3 regions of the Mesobacillus sp. AQ2 genome follow, and region 2 is predicted to be linked to each of the others. Evidence: riboswitches for the same ligand, from Rfam matches in the RefSeq annotation. Region 2 holds a riboswitch; each other region holds the start of a gene.
What was found. Region 2 has a riboswitch for cyclic di-GMP ahead of QNH36_RS20105 (hypothetical protein). Riboswitches for the same ligand answer to the same signal wherever they lie in the genome.
Positions count from the first base shown of each region.

Region 1 (7,320 bases), 550 kb from region 2:
AGTGAGTCTTGTAGCCTTTTGCATCTGTTACCTGGACAGGACGGCCGATTTCGTCGTATTGGTACGAAACCTGGTGCTCAAGCGGATCTGTTTCGCTTAATACATTTCCTTCCGCATCATACGTATACTTCGTTTTAAAACCAAGAGGATTGGTTTCCTCAAGGAGGTAGCCTACTTTATTGTATGTGTATTTCCATGTCTCTCCCGCAGGATTTGTCTTCTCGAGGGTCCTGGAGAGCAGGTCATATTTAAATCCGGTTTCCCCTCCAGCCGGATCTGTCAGCACTTCAAGATTCCCGGCGCTGTCAAACTTGTACTTTGTTGCGCGCATCAGCGGGTCGATTGCTTTTGTATTCCTGCCAATGGCGTCATATTCGTAAGCCCAGATTCCGCCTTCAGGATCGATTTCCTGTACGAGATTGCCAAGCTTGTCATACTTGTAAGCAGATTTTCCGCCGTCTGGGTTTGACTGGGCAGCCAATCTGTTCAGTTTGTCATACTGGTAGGAAATTTTCCCGTCCGCCGGGTTCGTCATGCTTGTCATGTTGCCAGCAAGGTCATATTCATAGCTTGTTGCATGGCCATTTTTATCGACTGCCGAAAGGACATTGCCCACTGAGTCATAAGTTGTTTTTTCAATATTGCCGAGTGCATCCTTCACTTCCGTCAGACGGTTAAGAGGATCGTATTTATAAAATGTCTTGTTCCCTAAAGGATTCGTTTCCTCAATCAGATTCTGGAGCGCATCAAATTTTTGGCTAATGACTGCTCCAGTTGGATCGGTTACTTTTACGATTCCTGCCTGATCACTGAACTCATACTTCGTCGTTTTGCCGCGTCGGTCTGTTTCAGATACCAGCCTGCCAAGGGCATCATAATCAAATGAACTGCTTTTCCCCATAGGATCGACAGTTTCAAGGATATTTCCGACCTCATCATATTGGTACTTGGTGACCCCGGCCATTGGATCGATTGTTTCTATATTTCTTCCCAGTGCATCATAATTATGTGAAGTGACTGCACCATTCGGCATGATTGCCTGTTTTAAACGGCCGGCCTGGTCGTATTCATAGGATGTTGCCTGATTAAGCGCGTTGATTGTTTTGATCAGCTGGCCAAGCTTATCGTACTGGTATTGTGTCTTATTTCCTGCAGGATCCGTCACTGAAAGCAGCTCACCTGCAAGGCTGTATTCCATTTCGGAATTCTGGCCAAGGGCATCGGTTACTGTCTTTACGTTGCCGAATTCGTCATATTGGTAGGAAGTATTATTGCCAAGAGGGTCAGTCATGCTCGTAACCCTTCCCAAGGCGTCATACTTCATTTTTTGTTCGGCTCCATTAGGCTGTGTCACCAACTCTGCCTGTCCTAATGGATTGTATTGATACTCTGTCTTCCCTTGAAGCGGATCCACCATCTCTTTAACCCGGCCAAGCTTGTCGTATGCCCATGTCATCGTCTGCTTGAGCGGGTTCGTCATGGTTAGGGTCCGGCCCATCACATCATAGGTATAGCTGGTTGCTCCCTTGATATCTTCCGATTTTGTCACTCTGCCGAATGAATCATAGGACAGTGTCGTTTTCTGCCCTAGCGGATTAATGGCCTCATATAATCTGCCTGCATCATTGTACTTGTATTCTGTAACAGCATTATCCGGCCGTGTTTCCCTTGTGACCTGGTCAAGGACGTTATAGTAAAATTGTGTTTTTTGGCCGAGTGCGTCCTCAATGATGGTTGGACGGCCTGCCTTGTCATAGGTCCAGGCTGTCTTTTCGCCAAGAGCGTTGCTAAACTCGCTGATCAAGCCCAGGCTATTGTATTTGTATGTCAGTTTCGTTCCATCTGGACGAGTGTAAGTTGATGTGTTATCTGCTGCATTATAGGTCCACTTATGGACTCTGTCCATCTGGTCTACTGTTTCAACCAGGCGGTCCAGTTCATCGTATTTGAAGGTTTGAGTGCTTTCTTTTGGACCTATGATTTTTTCGGTACGGCCTAATTCATCGTAATAGAATGAAGTGACCTGGTTCAGCGGATTTTTAATCGCCGTCAGGTTCCCTATCGCATTATAAGAATAGGTAATCTTTCCTCCTGCAGGGTTGATTACCCCTGTTGCATGGCCGTTTTTATCATAATCATAACTCGTGACCTGTCCGAGAGCATTTTTCACTGTGGCGAGCTGCCCGCCAGGATGGTAAGTATACTCCTCGGTGGTTCCGTCACGGAGCGTCTTTTTATAAACCTGTCTAATAGAATCATATAAATAAGATTCTTTTGTGCCGTCCTCATATACTTTATCCTTTAATAAGCCAAGTCCGTTATAGACATACTGGACTGTCTGGCCATCAAAAGATTTCTCTTTTTTCAAACGCCCGATTGAATCATATTCATAGCTTTGTACTCTTCCTGCTGGATCAGTGATTGATGTAATCTGCTGGGAGTTATTGTACTTATAGCTGGTTGTGCGGCCAAGCTCATCCTTGATTGTGTCAACCAGGCCCTTTGAGTTATAAACATACTCGAGTGTACCCCGTGGCGATGTCACTTTCTCCGCCCCGTGCTCTCCATAAACATAAGAGGTTGTACCCTCGATTGTTTTAAAGGTTTTCAGTCTGCCAAGTCCGTCCCAATCATAGGATATCACCTGGTTTCCTGGTGCCGTTACAGTTTTTACCCTTCCAGTCTTGCTGTCATAGGAATAGACATATTGGTATCCTTTTGGGTTTGTAATGGTTTCCAGTTTGCCAGCGTTATCATACTTATGGGATGTCACCTGACCCAGCTGGTTGGTAATCGTCAGGATCCTGCCAGCCTTGTCATAGGAATACTGCAGCGTCTTCCCATCAGCATAGGTGATCTTAAGGAGATTCCCATCCCCGTCATATTGATATTGCTCTCTATAGCCGTTAGGCTCCTGCATCGATTTGATGTGCCCAAGGCTGTCAAAAGTGTAGCTGGTGATTTCACCTTTTGCGTTCTTCGCCTGTTTCATGTTGCCAAAAGCGTCGTATTCGAAGGTGATTTGAGCGCCAGCAGAATCCTTCGCCCAAAGCATGCGGCCCTTGCTGTCGTGGCCATAAGTCGTAACAATTCCATTTTCCGTTTTCTTTGTTAATTTTCCGTTGGAATCGTAGTCATAAACGGTTGATTTTCCAGTGGATTCATTGATCGTTTTTGGCTGATTCCATAAGTCCTCATATGTATAGGTTGTGGTTACGCCAAATATGTCAGTCTTTGTCTTAATACGATCCTTATCATCATAGGAAAAGCTTTCTGTTCCTGTGCTGGAAATTTTCTTCGTTATCTTTCCATTATCGTTGTTTTCAAAGTTTGTCTGATATCCCAGCGGGTCAGTGACACGGACAGCCTTCTCTTTTGCAATATGATAAGTCCATGCTTCTCCTGCTGGATTTTGCTTAATGGTTTTCGTCAGTTTTCCTGAACCGTCAGTTGTATAAGAATAGCTATACAGGACAGCGCCAGCAGGATTTTTCGCCGTTTTGACACGATTGTTGCTGTCATACGTGAATGAAGTGGTTTCCCCTTCACCATTTGTGATCCCTGAAATACGGCCGCCGTCATAAGAATAAGTGATTGATTTATTTCCTGGGTAGTTTACGTTTTCCAGTCTTCCAGAGCCATCATAAGAGAAGCTGATTTTACGGTTTTCTGGATCAATCAGCTCACTGATATGGCTGCCTGACCATTTGATCTGGATCGTGCGGCCGTAATCGTCTGTCATCGTTTCAAGCTTGCCTTTATTGTCGTAACCGTATTGAATGCTGTTGCCATAACGATCTGTTTGTTTGACCAATCTTCCGACTTTTTCGTCCTGGCCTTTTCTCCACGATGCATAGTAGCCATAATAGGTATATTTTGTTTTATCAGCTGTTTCAACAACATACTCAAACTGGCTAATCCTTGTAAGCTTATCGCCATTGGCCGCTGTAATATACTCGCCCTTGTCAAGCTCATAGTTTGTCATGGAGTCTTCATCGTATTCGGTCACATAGGCATTCGGATCTTTCTTGTCGAATGCGTAGCTTTGGGTGCTGCCGTCTAGGCGGCTTTCTCCCATTGAAAACTCGGCATACATTTCGAGTCTTGATTCCAGTGATGTGGTCCAGCCTTTCCCAAAAGGACCATCTTCGGTATTATTGCTGGAGTAATCTCTCTTGATGCCAAACGGACGCAATACTTCCGGAACAAGAATATCTTCTTCCTTCAGTTCCAAATATCCGTTTTCGATGTTGATAGGTGGTTCAGCAGTCGTGTTTGCAGGCGGCGGTGCCTGCTGCTGCTTTCGTGGAGCCACCTGGCTGTTTGGAATTTCCGGTGAAGTATTTGGCACCGGGGGCTTGATTCCCTGGGCTGGATTGTTGACCGGCTGATGCTGGTCGATTTCCGGCAGCAGGCCAAGAAGGTTCTCAGGATTCGAATAAAACTCCTGTTCAAAAGCCTTCTTCTCAGCAAATGCCTGTGCTGGATAGACCCCAACACTACTGAATAGGATGATTGCAGATAAAAATATTACGGTAAATCTTTTAAAATACATAAAAACTCCTTTCTTTCCGTCTGTAAAAGGGCATACTTCGCCTTTTGGTTACCGGTAAAAAAGGAGTTTACTAGGATGAATGATTCACGGCAACCCAGCCGCCATAATAGGATATACCCACCTTAGGCCTGAAGCTTTGCGTCCCCGCCTTTCAACGGGTTTGCCTTTTACTTGAATAGTTATAAAGTTATAGTTCAATATAACTATACTACATTATTTTACAAATTCTGATTATTTTTTATAAAATAGGACAATTTTCCTAATTATTGTCGAAAAAAAGAATCCAGAGGATGGATTCCTCTGGATTCTTTTTCTTTATTCTTCAACTTTCATCCTTCTTCTGCGTATCACTACCGTAGTTGCGGCAACTACAAGACCTACTACTCCGGCCAGTGTACCGCCAAGCAAAGGTTTATTTTCATAAAACTTCACCAATGCTCCCTTTTCGACGATTTCAAATGAAATGACTGTTGTTTTTTCATTGCCTGCTTCGTCATATGCGGTAACTGCGATTTCGTAAGGCTTGATTTCAGCCAATTTGGTTTTGATTACTTTGTAGCCATTTTCTTCTAATACGTCCCCTTCGAACATTTCGCCGTTAATCATGACAGATTTTATTTTGTCATTCGGGTTATCGAGGCGGATGGCGATGTCAACAGGGTCATAGTATTTTTCTTTATTTTTCACACCTTCATAAACTACCTTTGGCGCGGTTTTGTCGATAATGAACTCGACGCTCAGCTGCTGGATGTTGCCTGCCTTATCCTTTACTTCGAAGAACATGACGTGCTTTCCTTCTTCCTTGATCGGGTCGCCAGCTTCATATGGTTTTCCATCAAGCATCATCGCAATGATGTCATAAGAACTCATGTCCTCGATCAAAAGCTGAGGCAGAAGGTCGGTGTTGAAATACTTATTCGAAATCGGCTCTTTGAACTTGATGACTGGCGATGTTTTATCGATTGTGAAGACAATCGTTCTTGATGAAATATTATTCGCCAGGTCTGTTACGACTGCTTTTAAAATATAATCCTGTTCGTATTCAAGCTTTGTTCCGTTTTCGAATGTCTTGCCGTTCAAGGTTACGGATGTCTTGCTGCTATCCAGATGGATGTCTGAATACGTCACTTTCGGCGCAATGTTTTTATTGAAGAATCCATCGAGTACGCCGGAAATATTCAGCATTGGCTTTGTAGTATCAAGTGTGAAGCCTATTTCCAGTGTTGATTCATTGCCGGCTTTGTCGCGAGCAAGAACCTTGTATGTGTATTTCATTTCCTTTGCTGCAACAGGGATGTTTCTGCCAAGGTTTGCGCCGTTGTTCAGAGTAGCCGATACGATCATATCCTCTGCTTCATCCAGGGCAAACTCTGGAGTGAATACTTCATTGATATACTCGCCATTCTTAATGACACGATTCTGTCCTTTAAACTTCGGCGTAATGACAGGCTTCGTCTTATCGATGGTGAACTTCATCGTCTTGCTGAAGCTGTTGCCTGCTTTGTCGGTTGCTTCAACCAGGATGTTGTATTCACCTTCTCCGCTGAAGTTGTGGCGGAAGGAAGCGAGATCTCCATTAACAGAGAAGCCGCCAGCGTTATATCTTGCACCGTTTCTAGTCACAGCGATTCTGTTGATATCCAGGTTTACGTCCTTGATTGTAGCGTTAACAGGTTTATCAACATTGTAATAGGCGTTATTTTCGACACCAGTGATGTCAATTTCAGGTTTGGTCTTATCGATTGTAAAGGTCCTTTTTTCAGTGATTGGACCGTTACCGGCTTTGTCCTCTGCAGTCGCGAGGATTGTGTATAGGCCGTCCCTGGTAAAATTGTAGCCCAGCTTCGAAAGTTTTCCGCTGTTCTTCCATGTACCAATAGGGAATGCAGCTCCATCTTTCGTCGCGCTGATGCTCACATTGTTCGTTTTATAATTCAGTTCGTCAATCGAGATGGTGACATATTTGCTTTCAGGATTGAAAGAGTTATTTTCTGCTCCATCGATTTTTACGATTGGATTGGTTTTGTCGATGATGAAAGCAAGTTGATCATGTCTCTTTGAATTGCCGGCTTTGTCGGTTGACTTTAGGTTGATGATATATTTGCCTTCTTCAAAGAATGTATAGCTATTTACCGCAACTGTTTTTGAATCAGCAAGCAACTTTAACTTGCCAACATTGTACGGCTTACCATTTTTCTCAACGTTTAGTTCTGTGTTTGAAAGATTGATATTGCGGTCTTCAACTTTCATTTTGACCAGCATGTTCTTTCTGTAGTCATTACCATCTTGAATCTCTGTCGCTAGTTCTACTTTAGGCTCTGTCTTGTCAATCGTGAACTTGAGAGTTTTCATATCAGCACGATTTCCAGCTGCATCTTCTGATTTAACAATGATTTCATAGTCATTATCAACTTCAAACCTGTGCTTTAAAATTGTTTCTTGATCAACGTTTTCCCACTTAACAGGATACTTGACCTTTTCCCCATTCACTTTAAACTCGATTTCCACTTTATTATTTTCAAAGTTTCGCTCGTTTACCTGGATTTTAATCTCTCGGTCTTTGTTATTGAACGAATTATCTTCAGCGCCAGTAATTTTAATTTCCGGCTGAGTATCGTCCACAGTGAAAGTCCTTTTCATGGTTGACTGGTTTCCTGCTTTATCCGTTGCTATGACGGTGAATTCGTAGTTTCCGTCGCCTTTGAATGTGTAGTCATTTGTAGTTTTTTCACCCTTATCGGTCCAGGAAAGTTTTTGTTTCTCCC
Region 1 is NZ_CP126080.1:4,545,427-4,552,746, forward strand. It holds gene QNH36_RS22735 (RHS repeat-associated core domain-containing protein) at 1-4,555, opposite strand, end outside; cyclic di-GMP riboswitch class I at 4,641-4,730, opposite strand; gene QNH36_RS22740 (Ig-like domain-containing protein) at 4,871-7,320, opposite strand, start outside.
Region 1: another riboswitch for cyclic di-GMP. It lies ahead of QNH36_RS22735 (RHS repeat-associated core domain-containing protein); the one in region 2 lies ahead of QNH36_RS20105 (hypothetical protein).

Region 2 (7,320 bases):
AGCAATCGTGTTGATGGGCGCTATATTAACATACAGCGGGGTTAGCTTGTTCGTTGTGGTATTTGCCATCTATCCTTTTGCTAAAAACTTATTCAGAGAAGCGAACATTCCTAAAAGGCTTATTCCGGGAACGATTGCCCTTGGAGCGTTCACATTCACGATGGACGCACTTCCAGGCACGCCCCAGATCCAAAACGTTATTCCAACAAGCTTCTTCGGGACTGATATTTACGCGGCACCTGCCCTCGGGATCATTGGTGCAATCCTTGTTTTCACATTAGGCATGCTTTATCTTGAAACTCTTAGAAAGAGAGCTGCAAAACGCGGCGAAGGTTTCTACGGATTTGATAATGCAGAATCCGCTGCTGCAGCAGAAGCTGAGGCACTAGATGAAGGTGTCAGCAACATTGACATGACTGCTAAAACGAGCACAATAAGAGCTGTACTTGCATTCGTACCATTAGTGCTTGTTGGTGTAGCTAACAAATTCTTCACAGTGAATCTGCCAAAATGGTATCCGAATGGGTTTGATTTTTCAAAGATTGGTCTTGAATCCTATGGTACGGTCCAGATGGCTGGAGTAGTTGGAATCTGGTCCGTTGAACTGGCGTTGATTCTTGGCATCCTGGCTACTCTTTTATATGACTGGAAGAAGGTTACCGGAGGATTTAAAGTTGGAGTCAACACTGCAATAGGCGGTGCCTTGCTTGCATCGATGAATACTGGGGCTGAATACGGTTTTGGCGGAGTCATTTCCTCTCTTCCAGGATTCTCTGTTGTGAGTAAAGGAATTTCAACAACATTCACAGATCCGCTCATCAATGGAGCAGTAACGACTACAACTCTTGCAGGTGTGACTGGATCTGCTTCAGGCGGTATGGGGATTGCTTTGAGTGCAATGGCTGATACTTACATGAAGGCAATCACAGAATTCAATATCCCGCCAGAAGTCATGCACCGTGTCATCTCGATGGCATCAGGCGGAATGGATACACTTCCTCACAACGGTGCAGTTATTACTTTGCTTGCTGTTACCGGATTAACTCATAAACAATCTTATAAAGATATTTTTGCTATTACTGTAATAAAAACATTGGCTGTATTCTTCATTATTGCAGTCTACAAGTTAACTGGACTAGTATAATAATAACAACAAAGGGGGAGCAATTCCCCCTTTCTTAACTTTAATTCGGAAGGGGCAGTAAAAATGGAAAATTCAATTGTGATTGCAAGTGCGGTCAGGACCGCTACAGGAGCTTTTGGCGGAGCTTTTTCAAAGGTATCTGCAGTTGATCTTGGAGCGGCCGCTATTAAGGCTGCATTGGAAAAAGCAAATATTAGTGCTGATTCCGTCGATGAAGTCATCATGGGAAATGTCCTTCAAGCCGGGCTTGGTCAAAATCCGGCACGCCAGGCTGCCATGAGAGCAGGACTTCCAGAGACATGCCCATCCATGACAATCAATAAACTATGCGGCTCAGGTTTGAAGGCCGTTCACCTGGCATATCAAGCAATTGCAGCAGGTGAAGCCGATATCGTTGTCGCTGGCGGAATGGAGAATATGAGCCAGGCGCCTTTCGTTCTCAAAGGTGCGCGAGAAGGCTTCAAAATGGGCGACCAAAAACTCGTTGATACATTGCTTGGCGATGGACTCGTATGTGCATTTAATGACTACCATATGGGTATTACTGCCGAAAACCTTGCCGAAAAATATGAAATCTCGCGCAATGAACAGGACGCTTTCGCAGTCAAAAGCCAGAACCGGGCAGAAGCAGCGATCACTTCTGGACGTTTCAAGGATGAAATCGTCCCTGTAGAAGTGAAACAGCGTAAAGGCGATCCTATTATTGTCGATCAGGATGAGCATCCTAAATTCGGCAGCACTCTTGAAAAGATTGGCAAGTTACGGCCTGCATTCAAGAAAGACGGAACCGTAACCGCAGCCAATGCTTCTGGAATCAATGATGGCGCAGCTGCAGTTGTGGTGATGAGTGGCAAAAAAGCAAAAGAACTAGGAGTTACTCCACTTGTAACCATCAAGGCGAATGCTTCTGCGGGCGTTGATCCATCCATCATGGGTATTGGGCCTGTTAGCGCTGTTAAGAAAGCCCTTAAGAAAGCGGAAATGGAGTTAACGGATATCGATTTAGTAGAGGCGAATGAGGCATTTGCGGCACAGGCTCTTTCCGTCATGAAGGAACTTGGCATGAGCGAGGAGAATGTAAATGTCAACGGCGGTGCCATTGCGCTTGGCCACCCAATTGGAGCAAGCGGAGCAAGAATTCTAGTCACACTCATCCACGAACTTAAGAAACGAGAACAAAAATACGGACTGGCCACCCTCTGCATAGGCGGCGGAATGGGTGTCGCAACGATCATCGAAAATGTTTAATCAATAGAAAAAGCCTGTGGTCCGCACCACAGGCTTTCATATTTTAGCAGTTATCAAACTACATAATCTTCAGTTAATTTACTGCATGCATTTGATAGATTCTCAAGGCATTCCCTTCTTAGCCTCTCGTCACAGATGAAATCATTCCGAAGCTCTTCTTCCAGCTTCATTTGTATCTGCTGAATTTCTTCCTGGAACCTTTCCCTTTTTTCAACATCTGTTAAATGAAACTCTATCTCCCGTTCAAAGTACTCTACCGTCCCAAACAATACAGTCAACGTTTCCTCCACCTTCCATTCTATTTTTCAAAAATCCTTTTTCCTAAAAACAAAACCTGCCAAAAGGATTATTTTCACTCGTCCTGTCAAGATACTTAAGTTTTATTTATCCTTTCTCACACTCGGCAAACGTGAAATTCAGTTCTTTTTGCATGATTGTGCAGAATGGACCAGGAAGAATAAAAAAAATCCTCCAAAAAAGACGGCGGATTTCCTTTGGCAAACAGTCAACCAATACCATTCACCGATATGTTCTATACTCATCCGATCTTTTATTGGCAACCCGACTATCCTAGCAGCATGGCCTTAGACTCGTGGCTTTGCGTCCTCACCTTTCGATAAGTTTGCCTTTTTCAGTTCTACTTAAAATATAAAACTTTAGAACCATACTTTCAACAAAATTCGCCAATTAATTACAAAGATGAGTCTAATTTCCTATAACTTTGTGAGCGCATGAAAGATAGACAACCCTTTCAGGCGCCAACTTTGATTAGCGCATTGTTTTCACAATGTAATATCCCAGCAATCTCTATGTAAAGTTCAGTTGCTAGAATAAAAGGAAGAAGCTTTATTACAGGCGAATGGCAGGAGGATCCTTATGGAACAGCATGTTAAAAAGTCGCTAGATGAATGGAAAGCAGAAATTGAAGAGATTCTTAAAGAAATAGATGCGGAGTATGACGAAGTAAAAAATGAGCTTAAAGTGTATACATATAAATTTAACATCACGAAGCAGGTTGTCCAGTCGACAGTGAATCCGGACCTGAACAGGAAGATTCGCGAATTGTATCATCAGCCATTTGAGGAGAAATTCAATGATTTGAAAGAGTATATCAAGGAGTTGGAAGAAAAAAAGCGGGTCTTCCAGATGTTCACCGATAAAATCGACAAAGTGACAGACAAAGAGGATGCGCCACAGTTAGCTATTGCGCAAACTGAATAAAAAGGAAAGCCTGGCTTTTGATCGAAAATCTTAGCCAGGCCTTTTTTGTGCTTATTCCTTCCACCATGAATCAAACATGGACGCTGGAACATGCCGTTTATGCTCTGAAGCAAGATATCTGCCCTCAATTTTGGCTGCTGCTGCTTCATCAATCTGCTTTCCTTCAAGATAATCATCGATTACTTCATAGCTGACGCCAAGTTCGGTTTCATCCGATTGAAGCGGCTTGTTGTCTAAAAGGTCAGCGGTAGGCTCTTTCAGATACAGTCTTGATTCTGCATTCAATGCTTTGAGCAGTTCCCTGCCCTGGCGCTTGTTCAAGCCGGTAAGCGGCAGCAGGTCAGCTCCTCCATCCCCGTATTTTGTGAAAAATCCGGTTACTGCTTCAGCAGCATGGTCTGTCCCAATCACCAGCAAGCCGTCCTGCCCGCCGATAGCATATTGGGTGATCATCCGGATCCTTGCCTTTGCATTTCCTTTGTTAAAGTCTGTCATCTTCTCGCCAATCGCTTCCTCGAACTGGGTATTGAAGGTGTCGACAGCAGGCTGGATATTGAAGGTGATCGTTTGATCCGGCTTGATGAATTCCAGTGCTTTCTGAGCATCATCCTCATCTTTTTGCACCGCATAAGGAAGTCTGACAGCGACGAATTTGGCATCCTTGCCTTCTGACCGCAATTCCTCCGCAGCCATTTGCGCAAGTTTCCCCGCCAGAGTGGAATCCTGGCCGCCGCTGATGCCTAGAACGAACCCTTTCGCCCTTGATGTAAGCAAATATTCCTTTAAAAAATCGATTCTTTTCCTGATTTCTTGCTGGGGATCAATTTGCGGCTGCACATTCAAATCTTCAATTATCTGCTTTTGCAAGCTCATGATAACCCTCCTAATTCACGAAAAACTATTCAAAAAAGAGCATATCCCTTCTAAAGTCCAAAGTCCAGATTTTCGTCAGAAAACCTAACATCCCAATACCAAAAATGCTCATGTTTATTTTACCCATTACCATGGTGGACGTAACATTTTGTCTGCCATGATTTTTTTGCTAGACTATAAACCATAGTATTAACGCGAATTAAATTGGAGGCATTCATAATGGCAACCCATGAAAAGTTCAAAGGCTATTTCGGTACCTATACAAAAGGCAACAGCGAGGGGATCTATTCTTTCACATTGGATGCGGCAAATGGAAAAATCCTTGATGTGGAACCAGCTGCAGCTCTGGAAAACCCTACTTACCTGACAATCAGCGATGACAACCGCTTCCTTTATGCAGTCGCAAAAGAAGGTGATTCCGGAGGAGTTGCAGGCTTCAACATTCTTGACTCCGGAAAATTATCTTTCATCGATTCACAGCTTGCTCCAGGAGCATCTCCCTGCCATGTGAGCGTGAACCCGGAAAACACTCTGCTTTTATCCGCTAATTACCATAAAGGGACTGCAGATTCTTATCTGCTGAACGCTGAAACCGGCAGTATTGAAAATGTGTTATCAAGCGTGGTCCATGAGGGTTCAGGACCGGATGAGCGGCAGGAAAAAGCGCACACGCATTATGCCGGCTTCACTCCTGACGGGAAATATGCGGCAGTGATCGACCTTGGCATCGACCAACTGATCACCTACACCCTGGACAACGGTCAGCTGATTGAAAAGAGTGTATTGAATATTGCACCAGGAAGCGGTCCAAGACATCTTGTTTTCCATCCAAACAACACAATTGCCTATCTGATGACAGAATTCAGCTCTGAGGTGCTTGTCTTAAAATACAATGTTGAAGATGGAAGCTTTGAACAACTTCAGACAATCACAACCTTGCCAGCAGACTTCACCGAAAACAATCAGGGAAGTGCCATCCATATTTCTTCTGACGGAAACTACATCTACGCTGCCAATCGCGGCCATGACAGTATTGCCGTTTTCAAGGTGGATCCAGAAAGCTTCAAGCTCACCTTTGTTGAACACACTTCAACTGAAGGCAATTGGCCAAGGGATTTTATGCTTGACCCAAGCGAGAAATTCCTGATTGCCGCCAACCAGAATTCCAGCAATGTCACGCTTTATTCTCGTAACACAGAAACAGGCAGATTGACATTATTACAGTCTGATGTGCAAGTCCCGGACCCTGTCTGCGTAAAATTTTTACATTACTAAGGATCGTTCCATAAACAGCCGATACCATGAAAAACAGGCAGGTGCACTTAGCAGCACCTGCCTGTTTTCTATTTGTCGCTCGGGAAGCTGACACCCATTTGCAATCTGGCTTCATCAAGGATTTTCATGGTGATCCTTGAGTTTTCAAGCGAATTGTTTACCGACTCCAGTTTTCCTTGCTGGATCAATGTAATGAATTCCTCTGCTTCATAAAACATATTATCCTCAAGCTGTTTTACTGACAGATCTTCACTGCTTCCATCACGGTAAAGGATTTCTACTTTTGTAGGAGTGCTGATTTTATCAATCCTGATGCAGCCGTTCTCACCGTGTATTTCAGAAGGGAGTGTTGAATCAGTGATTTTCGAAAACATGATGACAGCATCCATTTCATCATACTTCAAAATCAGGCTTCCTTCCCCATCAACTCCTGACTCAAGTATGTAGCCATTTGCCTGGATAGACTTTGGCTCTCCAAACAAGACAACGAGCGGATAAATGCAGTAAATACCGATATCCATCAGCGAACCTGCCGAGAATTCCGGGTTAAATGCGTTCAGGACGGTACCTTCTTTATATTTGTCATAGCGGGAAGAATACTGGCAATAGCTTGCGAAGTACCTTCTGATTGTGCCAATTTTGCCCAGGTTTTGCTGGACTGCCTTGAAGTTCGGCATCAAGGTCGATTTCAGCGCCTCCATCAAAACAACTTGATTTTCTTTTGCCGCTCGGATCATATCGTTCAGTTCGCGGCTGTTAGACGCGATCGCTTTTTCACAAAGAACATGCTTGCCATTTTCCATTAGCATGATCGCCTGGCTGGCATGCAAAGAATTTGGGCTGGCAAGGTAGACAGCATCAATGGCATCGCTTTTCGCCATCTCTTCCAGGTCTGTAAAAACGGTATCCACTCCGAACTTCCCTGCAAAGTCCGCAGCACGGTCCTCTGAACGGGAATATACTGCAGCCAGCTTAAAATCCTTCTGATGGCGTGCTCCTTTAATAAACGCTTCCGTAATCCAATTTGTTCCTACCACTCCGAAACGCACCATGTCGGTTCACCCTTTCCAATAGCAAAAGCCGGGGGCAATGCCCACAGCTTCTTTATTATCTTAGCGAAAAGGGAGCTCAATCACAAACCTGGTCCCTTTTCCATGCTCGCTTTCCACAGAAATCTTCCCGGCATGCATCTGCACCAGCTGTTTGACGATGGACAAACCGAGACCGAATTCCCCAAACGGATTGCTCGTCCTCGAGATATCGGCTTTGTAAAAACGATGCCAGATTTTTTCAATTTCGGCCGGTTCAATACCGATGCCAGTGTCCTCTATCTCAATCACCGTTGTGCTGCCTTTCATCCTGCCACGGAGCCAGACTGTTCCGTTATCCGTGAACTGGATGCTGTTTTTCGTAATATTGATCAAAATCTGGACGAGACGGTCATAATCAGCATGGACCATCGCCGCTTCCTCTGCCTCGATCTCGATTCTATTATTGCGTTCCTCTGCCTGCAATCCGAGCTGATCCTGGATGATTTCGAGCACTTCGATCAGTTCAAT
Region 2 is NZ_CP126080.1:3,992,480-3,999,799, forward strand. It holds gene QNH36_RS20095 (GntP family permease) at 1-1,144, shown strand, start outside; gene QNH36_RS20100 (acetyl-CoA C-acetyltransferase) at 1,208-2,392, shown strand; gene QNH36_RS20105 (hypothetical protein) at 2,446-2,670, opposite strand; cyclic di-GMP riboswitch class I at 2,945-3,029, opposite strand; gene QNH36_RS20110 (hypothetical protein) at 3,269-3,613, shown strand; gene nadE (NAD(+) synthase) at 3,665-4,486, opposite strand; gene QNH36_RS20120 (lactonase family protein) at 4,706-5,761, shown strand; gene QNH36_RS20125 (Gfo/Idh/MocA family protein) at 5,830-6,813, opposite strand; gene QNH36_RS20130 (HAMP domain-containing sensor histidine kinase) at 6,874-7,320, opposite strand, start outside.

Region 3 (7,320 bases), 300 kb from region 2:
CAGAAAAAGGCCCCTCTTTGAGGAGCCTTTTCTTACTTTACATTAACGATTTCTGATCCTTTCACTAAATATCCATTTTCAAGGTAAGCGCGCAATTCAAGATTTTCCTTCCCCTGTTGCCAGTCGAAATCTTCACGTTCGAATTTAAAGTGTCCTTTCTCAGCCTGCTTTTTCAGGCCGTTGTTGGACAGGACTGGAGCAACTCCATTTAAAGTAACCGTTGAAATCTTAAACGAAGATTCCCCGAATCCCTCAGGCAGAATGGCCTTAACGGTAAAAATGCCTTTGTTTCCTTTAATTACTTTCGGAAGTACTTCAAGACTGACCGGGATGTAGACGACGAATTCCTTTTCGAACGTCGTTGTCCATCCTGCATGATCCTCCACTGTTATTTCAAGTGTGTATCCACCTGGCTGGTCAAGAACAATTGAATCGCCATTATTGTACCTAACTCCATTGATTACTGCTGTTTCAACCGCTACTCCAGAGTGCTGGTCTTCAGCAGTATATGAAACCATAAATTCAGAACCAAGCTCGTATTCTTCGTTCACTTCTGCATAGACTGCTGGAGCTGTTTTATCAACCTTAACTATGATTGTTTTTTGTGATTCAATATTTCCTGCATTATCAACGCTGTAGTATGAAACTTCATTCAATCCTTCTTCAGAAACTGTAAAGCTTTTACCCTCTGTGAATTCTGAACCGTTAACTGAATAAAATGTTTTTGCAATTCCGCTGAGGTTATCCTCCGCTGCCAGAACAATCTCAGCGTTTTCCTTGTACCATTCTTCAGGGTAATTGGCGGAAGTCTCTGGAGCCTCGCGGTCAATTTTCACTGTTTTTGTTTTGGCTGCTTCGATGTTGCCGGCCGCATCCACACTGTAGTACGCAACTGTGTATATTCCATCCTTCTCAAGCAGCAACTCTGTGCCTTCAAAAAAGCGGATGCCATCCAGGGAATAGAACGTCGCTGTCACACCGCTAAGATTGTCGTTTGCAGACAATTCGACTTTAAAAGCATCCTGGTACCATTTATCTTCAATGTTCGAATCTGTTTCCGGAGGCTTAGTATCAATTTTCACTGTCTCGGCCCGGGCTTCTTCCTCATTGCCGGCATGGTCGATACTGTAATACTTGATCTCGTGAATTCCATCGCCAATAACAATGAATTCTGTGCCTTCTGCGTATTCAGAGCCATCCACTGAATAGAAGGTTTTAGCAATACCGCTCAGATTGTCTTCTGCTGTTAGTTTTACAGCAACATTTTCATTGGTCCACTCGCCTGTTAAATCTGATTCAGTTTGAGGCTTTGTCTGATCGATCTTCACTTCTACTGTTTGGACTTCTTCCTTATTTCCAACTTTATCGATTGAATAGAAGGATATTTCATGAACGCCTTCATTCTCGACCGTAAAAGAAGTACCTTCTGTATAATCATTGCCGTTCAGTGAATAGTATGTCGCTGCCACACCTGTTTCATTGTCAGTGGCGGACAAATTCACCTTTGCCGTTTTATTTGTCCAATCCGTCTTAGCATCAGATGTTGTTACCGGAGCTTCTTCATCGATGATCAGTTTGGCCAGCACGGTTTCAGAAGGATTAGATTCCCCGAAGGAGTTGCTGTATGATGTTACGTAATAAAGATGGTTTGCGTAAGTCAGATTTGAGAGTGTATAGGATAAGTTATTCACCTTTTCCGCTACGAGAACCGGTTTGCCATTAATCAGTTCATAAATGTTATAGCCGTTGGCAAATGTGACGAAATCCCACGAGATTCTGGCACTTGTTTCGCTGAGTAGCTTCAGAGTCGCTTTCGGCACTCCCATTTCAGGGTAGACAATTGTTTCAGTATATCTATTAGAAGCTGGCGACACCCCGAATCGATCGCTGTAAGCTACAACTTCAAACGAATGCTCTTCCTCTTTCAGGTTGTAAACTTTGTAAGACAAAGCAGTACCCTTATAAAGCAATTCACGGTTCTCACCATTCACTTTATAGACCTGGTAGCCATTTGCCCAGGTTACTTTTGGCCAGGATAGGGTAATATTATTGGCATTAAATACTGATCCTGTTAATACTGCAGGCTGCATTTCAGGCCATTTCAACTGTAATTCAATTTTTGCTGACTCAGGGGATTCACCAAAGCGGTCGCTAAATGAATGAACCTCATAGGAGTAGTCCCCTTCCGGCATGTTGGTGAAAGTCGAAGACGTGGATTTAACCGTCCTCACCAGCTCTTTTTTTCCATCAGTAACCTGATAAATGTTATAAGAGTTTGCATAGACAGAGGCATTCCATCTCAGGGCGATGTCATTTCCGTTAGCAATGCTGTACTTAAAATTCGCTGGTAACTGCATGATTGGAAAAACAAGCTTGAATTCTACTAAAGTTGACTCAGCTGATTCACCAAAACGATCGCTTACTGAAGTTACTTGCAGGATATAATCCCCTTCCGGCATATTCACTAACGTAGTTGATGTGCTGGTAACAGTTCTTAATAACTCTCTTTCTTCGTCCACGACTTTATAAACATTGTATGATTTTGCAAAAGAGGATGAATTCCACTTTAAAACAATGTCATTTCCATTTGCAATGCTGTATGTCAGGTTTTCCGGCTTTTGCATTTCAGGGAATACAACCGAAACATCTACTTTCCCGCCTTGGGCTGATTCTCCGAAGCGGCTGCTGACGGAACGGATGATGTATTGATGCTCACCTTCTGATGTATTTGTAAACGTCTTTTTAGGAGAAGATGTTGACGAAACGGAGCCGATCAGCAGCTCCTCATTATCTATTAACTCATAAACATTATAACTATTAGCATAAGGAACTGAGGTCCATGCAAGTGCTACATCATTTCCATTTAGGATAGATGCTGTTACATTTTCCGGCTTTTCCATTACAGGATGAACAAGCGATAGTTTAATAGCTGTCCCCTCAGGTGACTGGCTTGAAAAGTAAGAGAAGGAATGGACGACAAACTCATAATCCCCAGCCGGCTGGTTGGTCAGCGTAGCATACGTCCCTCTTACGGTTGTCTTAAGGACCTTTTCCCCATCAATAACCTGATAGACCTTATAACTGGCAGCGTACTCAACTGGCTCCCATTCAAGTTTAATATCATTGCCATTAAGGATTGAGTATTTCAGGTTTCCAGGAGCCTGCATGACATAGCCATCAAGAGTGACTTTCACGCGGCTGCCTGTTGCTGATTCGCCAAACCTTGAAGAATAGGAATACACTTCATATTCATATTCACCAGCTTCCATATTGCTGTAGGATATGCTCGTACCAGTTACCGTCCTCTTAAGTACCTTTTCGCCATCAAGTATTTGATAAATATTATAATTCGTTGCGTATTCAGCCTTATCCCAGCTTAAAGAGAAGCTTGTCGGGGAGCTAGTAGAATATTCTACATTGCCCGGTGCCCCCATTTTCGGATGAACAATGTCAACACTGATTTTCAATCCGTCTTTAGATTCCCCAATTCTTGGATTCGACGAAAAGATTTCAAAATCATATGTTCCTTCAGCAAGGTTTGAATAGGTCTTACTAGTGCCTGTCAAAGTATCCTTCAACACACGCTGGCCATCCACGATCTGATAAATCTTATATTCACTCGCATTTTCGACAGCATCCCAGGATATGTTCAAGTCGTTTCCGTTTAAAATCTTATGACTGCCATTTTCCGGTGCCGCAAGTTCATAGCTGTCCACTGTAACAGTCAGTTTAGACCCGTTTTCAGACTCGCCAAAGCGATCGCTGTATGAATAGATTTCGAATTGATATTCACCGGCAGGCTGTCCTGAAAAAGTCACTGAAGTTCCTGTCACAGTATTTTTCAGAACCTTTTCCCCATTAATAACCTGATAGATCTTGTAGCTGTTCGCATAATCGACGCGCCCCCAGCTCAGGATAATATCATTAAAATTAATGACTCTTGCCGAAGCATCAGGTGCCTGCATGACAACTGTGCTGACCGTCAAAGAGATCCGACTGCCCTCTGCAGATTCTCCAAAACGGTCACTAAATGAATGGACAACATATTCATAGTCTCCTTCTGGCTGGTTAGTAAATTTAACACTTGTTCCAGTAACGCTTTCCTTAAGAACCTTTTCCCCATTCACCATTTGATAGATTTTATATCCATTTGCCAGATACGAAGACTTCCATTTCAATGTGACATCCGTGCCGTTAGTGATAGTAAATGACAGATCCCCCGGCTTCTCCATAACAGGCTGGATCAATTCTGCAGTGATCGGTTCCGATGCAGCAGATTCGCCAAAGAACTTATTCGATGCAGAAACAACATATGTATAGCTGCCCGCTTCAGCATTCGTTTTCGTATAGCTATTGGAGGTTGTCTTTGTAATTAATTGTTTCTTTCCATCCACCAGCACTTCATAAATAAAGTACTCTTCAGCATATTTTGAAGCTGTCCAACTAAGGACCAAATCGTTTCCATTTTGGATTTTATAGCTTAGATTCGTTGGGGCTTCCATTGAAGGATAGACAATGTCGACAGTTATCGGTGCTGAAGGACCCGATTCAGCATCACCGTTCAAAGTAGAAACGGTATATTTGTAGTTTCCTTCACGAAGGTCATTCAGGCTGTAGTTCACTGTCTTTGCAGTACCAATCAGTGTCATCTGCCCTTCCTGGATTTCATAAACGTTGTATCCTGTTGCTCCATAAACAGCATCCCAACTGAGCTTCACGTCCTCCGGGGATGGTTTTGAATAGGCGAGATTGCTTGGAGGCAGCATACTCCCAACATCATTTGCCATGGCTGTCCCTATAGGTAAAATCAATTGAGCAACCATAACCATGACTACGACTAAAGTCTGGATTTTAAATAATTTCCCTATCATCTTTCTCTCCTTTTCCGAAAAAAGAGCAAACAAAAAGACCTTACCCAAGGCCCATAGTAAAAAAGTCTATGTATCCTCGTGGTAGCCGGCTGCCATCTACCTAAATAACTAGAAATGTAGAACAGGCCCTTGGCTTTGCGTCTCATAGTTTCCTATGATTTGCCTTTTTCACTTATATTTACCTTTAATTTTAATACAAAAGACCCTGTTAATTAATAGGTACATTTACCTATTAATTTTTAAGTTAATAGATTATAATATAAATATAGCGGAACACCTGTTCCTGATTAGAGGTGTACAATGAATGAATTTCACGATATTTTAAAATACATCCCTGTTTATCAGCTAGGATTGATTAATGGCAAGTTACTTGGAGATGGGAGCTTAACAATCGAAATAAATAAAAGCCCTCGTCTTCGGTTCCAGCATCGATACAAAGATAAAGACTGGTGTTTCTATTGCTACAGAAGCCTTAAAGATTTTGTTCCCCTTACGCAGCCAAAATATAAAAGAGATAAAGATTCAAGAGTCAGCATAGGATTCTCGGAATCAGTGTATGTTCAATCGAAAACATCAGTTGTTTTTAATTATTTGAAAGAGAAATGGTATAAAGGACGGGTTAAAGTCATTCCGATAGACATACTCCAATTAACCTTGACTCCTGAAGCGTTAGCATGGTGGTTTCAGGATGACGGCTACCTTTTGAAAAAGGGAGGTATTGTTAAAAAAATCATCCTCTCAACAGATAACTTTTCCCCTACTGAAAATAATTTGTTAATTGAAATGATGAAGGATAAATTCAAATTACAATTCTCGCTTGATGGCCAAAATCGATTATGCATATACGACAAACGGCAAATCATGTATTTTTTTCACCTTGTAAAGGATTACTTACATCCTTCAATGATGAGAAAGCAGATACCTACTTGTTCAGAAACAGGTTTAATTTTTCCACATAAAAAACGGACATCAGTATATCTTCCCATTAAACTTCAGAAACCCACAAAGGAAATTAAAGAGCTGATCCACTCTATAACACCAGAAATATTCATCAAAATATGGTTCGAAGATTATCAGCTTATTACCCCTAATCATTTAGAATGGCAATTTGCACATCAAGTAACTTTAACTAATGAAGAACTATTAAAAATCTCTTCCATTCAAAGAGAAACAGGAATTACAATGAGTGAGATTTTGTCTATTTCAATCATTGAAGCAAGAAAAAAAGGCCTGTCCAGTGGACAAACCTCTTAAGGTAAAAATTAACGAAGAAGTTGAAGAACTCCTTGTGGCTGTTGGTTTGCTTGAGCCAACATAGCTTGTGCTGCTTGAGAAAGAATTGAATTCTTAGTTTGTTCCATCATTTCTTTCGCCATCGTGCGAACATTTGCTTTCACAAATGACCAGACTATATCTTCACCCTCTAATAAACTAGTAGGGGTCGGGCACTTCGGATTCGCAATGCTGATGGTCATTGCTTCACCTATGGATTTCATCATCATAGCTACCGCCTTAGATGGTTTATCCTAGTCGTTGAACCTTCTCCACTCTTTCGAGCCAGGAGCTTGGCTGCTGATTGCCCAATCTTTTCTTTTTTCAAGCCATCACGCCTGCCGTTTCCGGCTACGTTGTGGCAAGAAAAGCTATAAGGGGTTTCCAGCAATTCACCCGATCATGATCTCTGGCCGTTACCAGCCAGGACGACTGTGCTTGTCACTGCTCTTAAGCAGCTAAAGCATAATCAACGTCACGTACACGTGATTCTGCAGCAGTTAAGTTTTCAGAAGAAGTGTTCAGGTTGTTGATTGTATGTTCTAAACGGTTTTGAGTCGCACCTAATTTTGCTCGCTCAGTTGATACTGTTTCAATTGCAGTATCGATTGCAGCAAGTTCAGTTTGGGCATTAGCTTTAGTTGTTAAATCTCCAACGGCAACCATTAGCGTTGTTGAATCAGCATTAGAGAAAGTATAAGAGATAATCTGACCAACATTAGCTCCTACCTGAAAGTCAACTTGTCCAGTAGATCCATCCCAAAGTTTTTGAGTATTAAACTCAGTTTCATCAGAAATACGGTCGATTTCTGTAACTAATGCCTGGTATTCTTCATCAATTGCAGCTCTGTCTTCCACAACGTTAGTGTCACTTGAAGCTTGAACTGAAAGTTCACGCATACGTTGAAGGATAGAGTGAGTCTCGTTAAGTGCTCCTTCAGCTGTTTGTAGCATTGAGATACCGTCTTGGGCATTTCTTGAACCTTGATCCAAACCGCGAATTTGTCCACGCATTTTTTCAGAAATAGCAAGACCAGCTGCGTCATCTCCAGCACGGTTGATGCGAAGACCTGAAGATAATTTTTCCATTGATTTTCCTTGAGCACCGTTTGCAGTGTTCAATTGGCGGTAAGTGTTAAGAGCCGCGATATTGTGATTGATTCTCATTGTGTTTTTT
Region 3 is NZ_CP126080.1:4,296,025-4,303,344, forward strand. It holds gene QNH36_RS21645 (OmpL47-type beta-barrel domain-containing protein) at 33-4,871, opposite strand; cyclic di-GMP riboswitch class I at 4,949-5,045, opposite strand; gene QNH36_RS21650 (endonuclease) at 5,172-6,125, shown strand; gene QNH36_RS24015 (flagellin) at 6,134-6,373, opposite strand; gene QNH36_RS21660 (flagellin N-terminal helical domain-containing protein) at 6,594-7,310, opposite strand.
Region 3: another riboswitch for cyclic di-GMP. It lies ahead of QNH36_RS21645 (OmpL47-type beta-barrel domain-containing protein); the one in region 2 lies ahead of QNH36_RS20105 (hypothetical protein).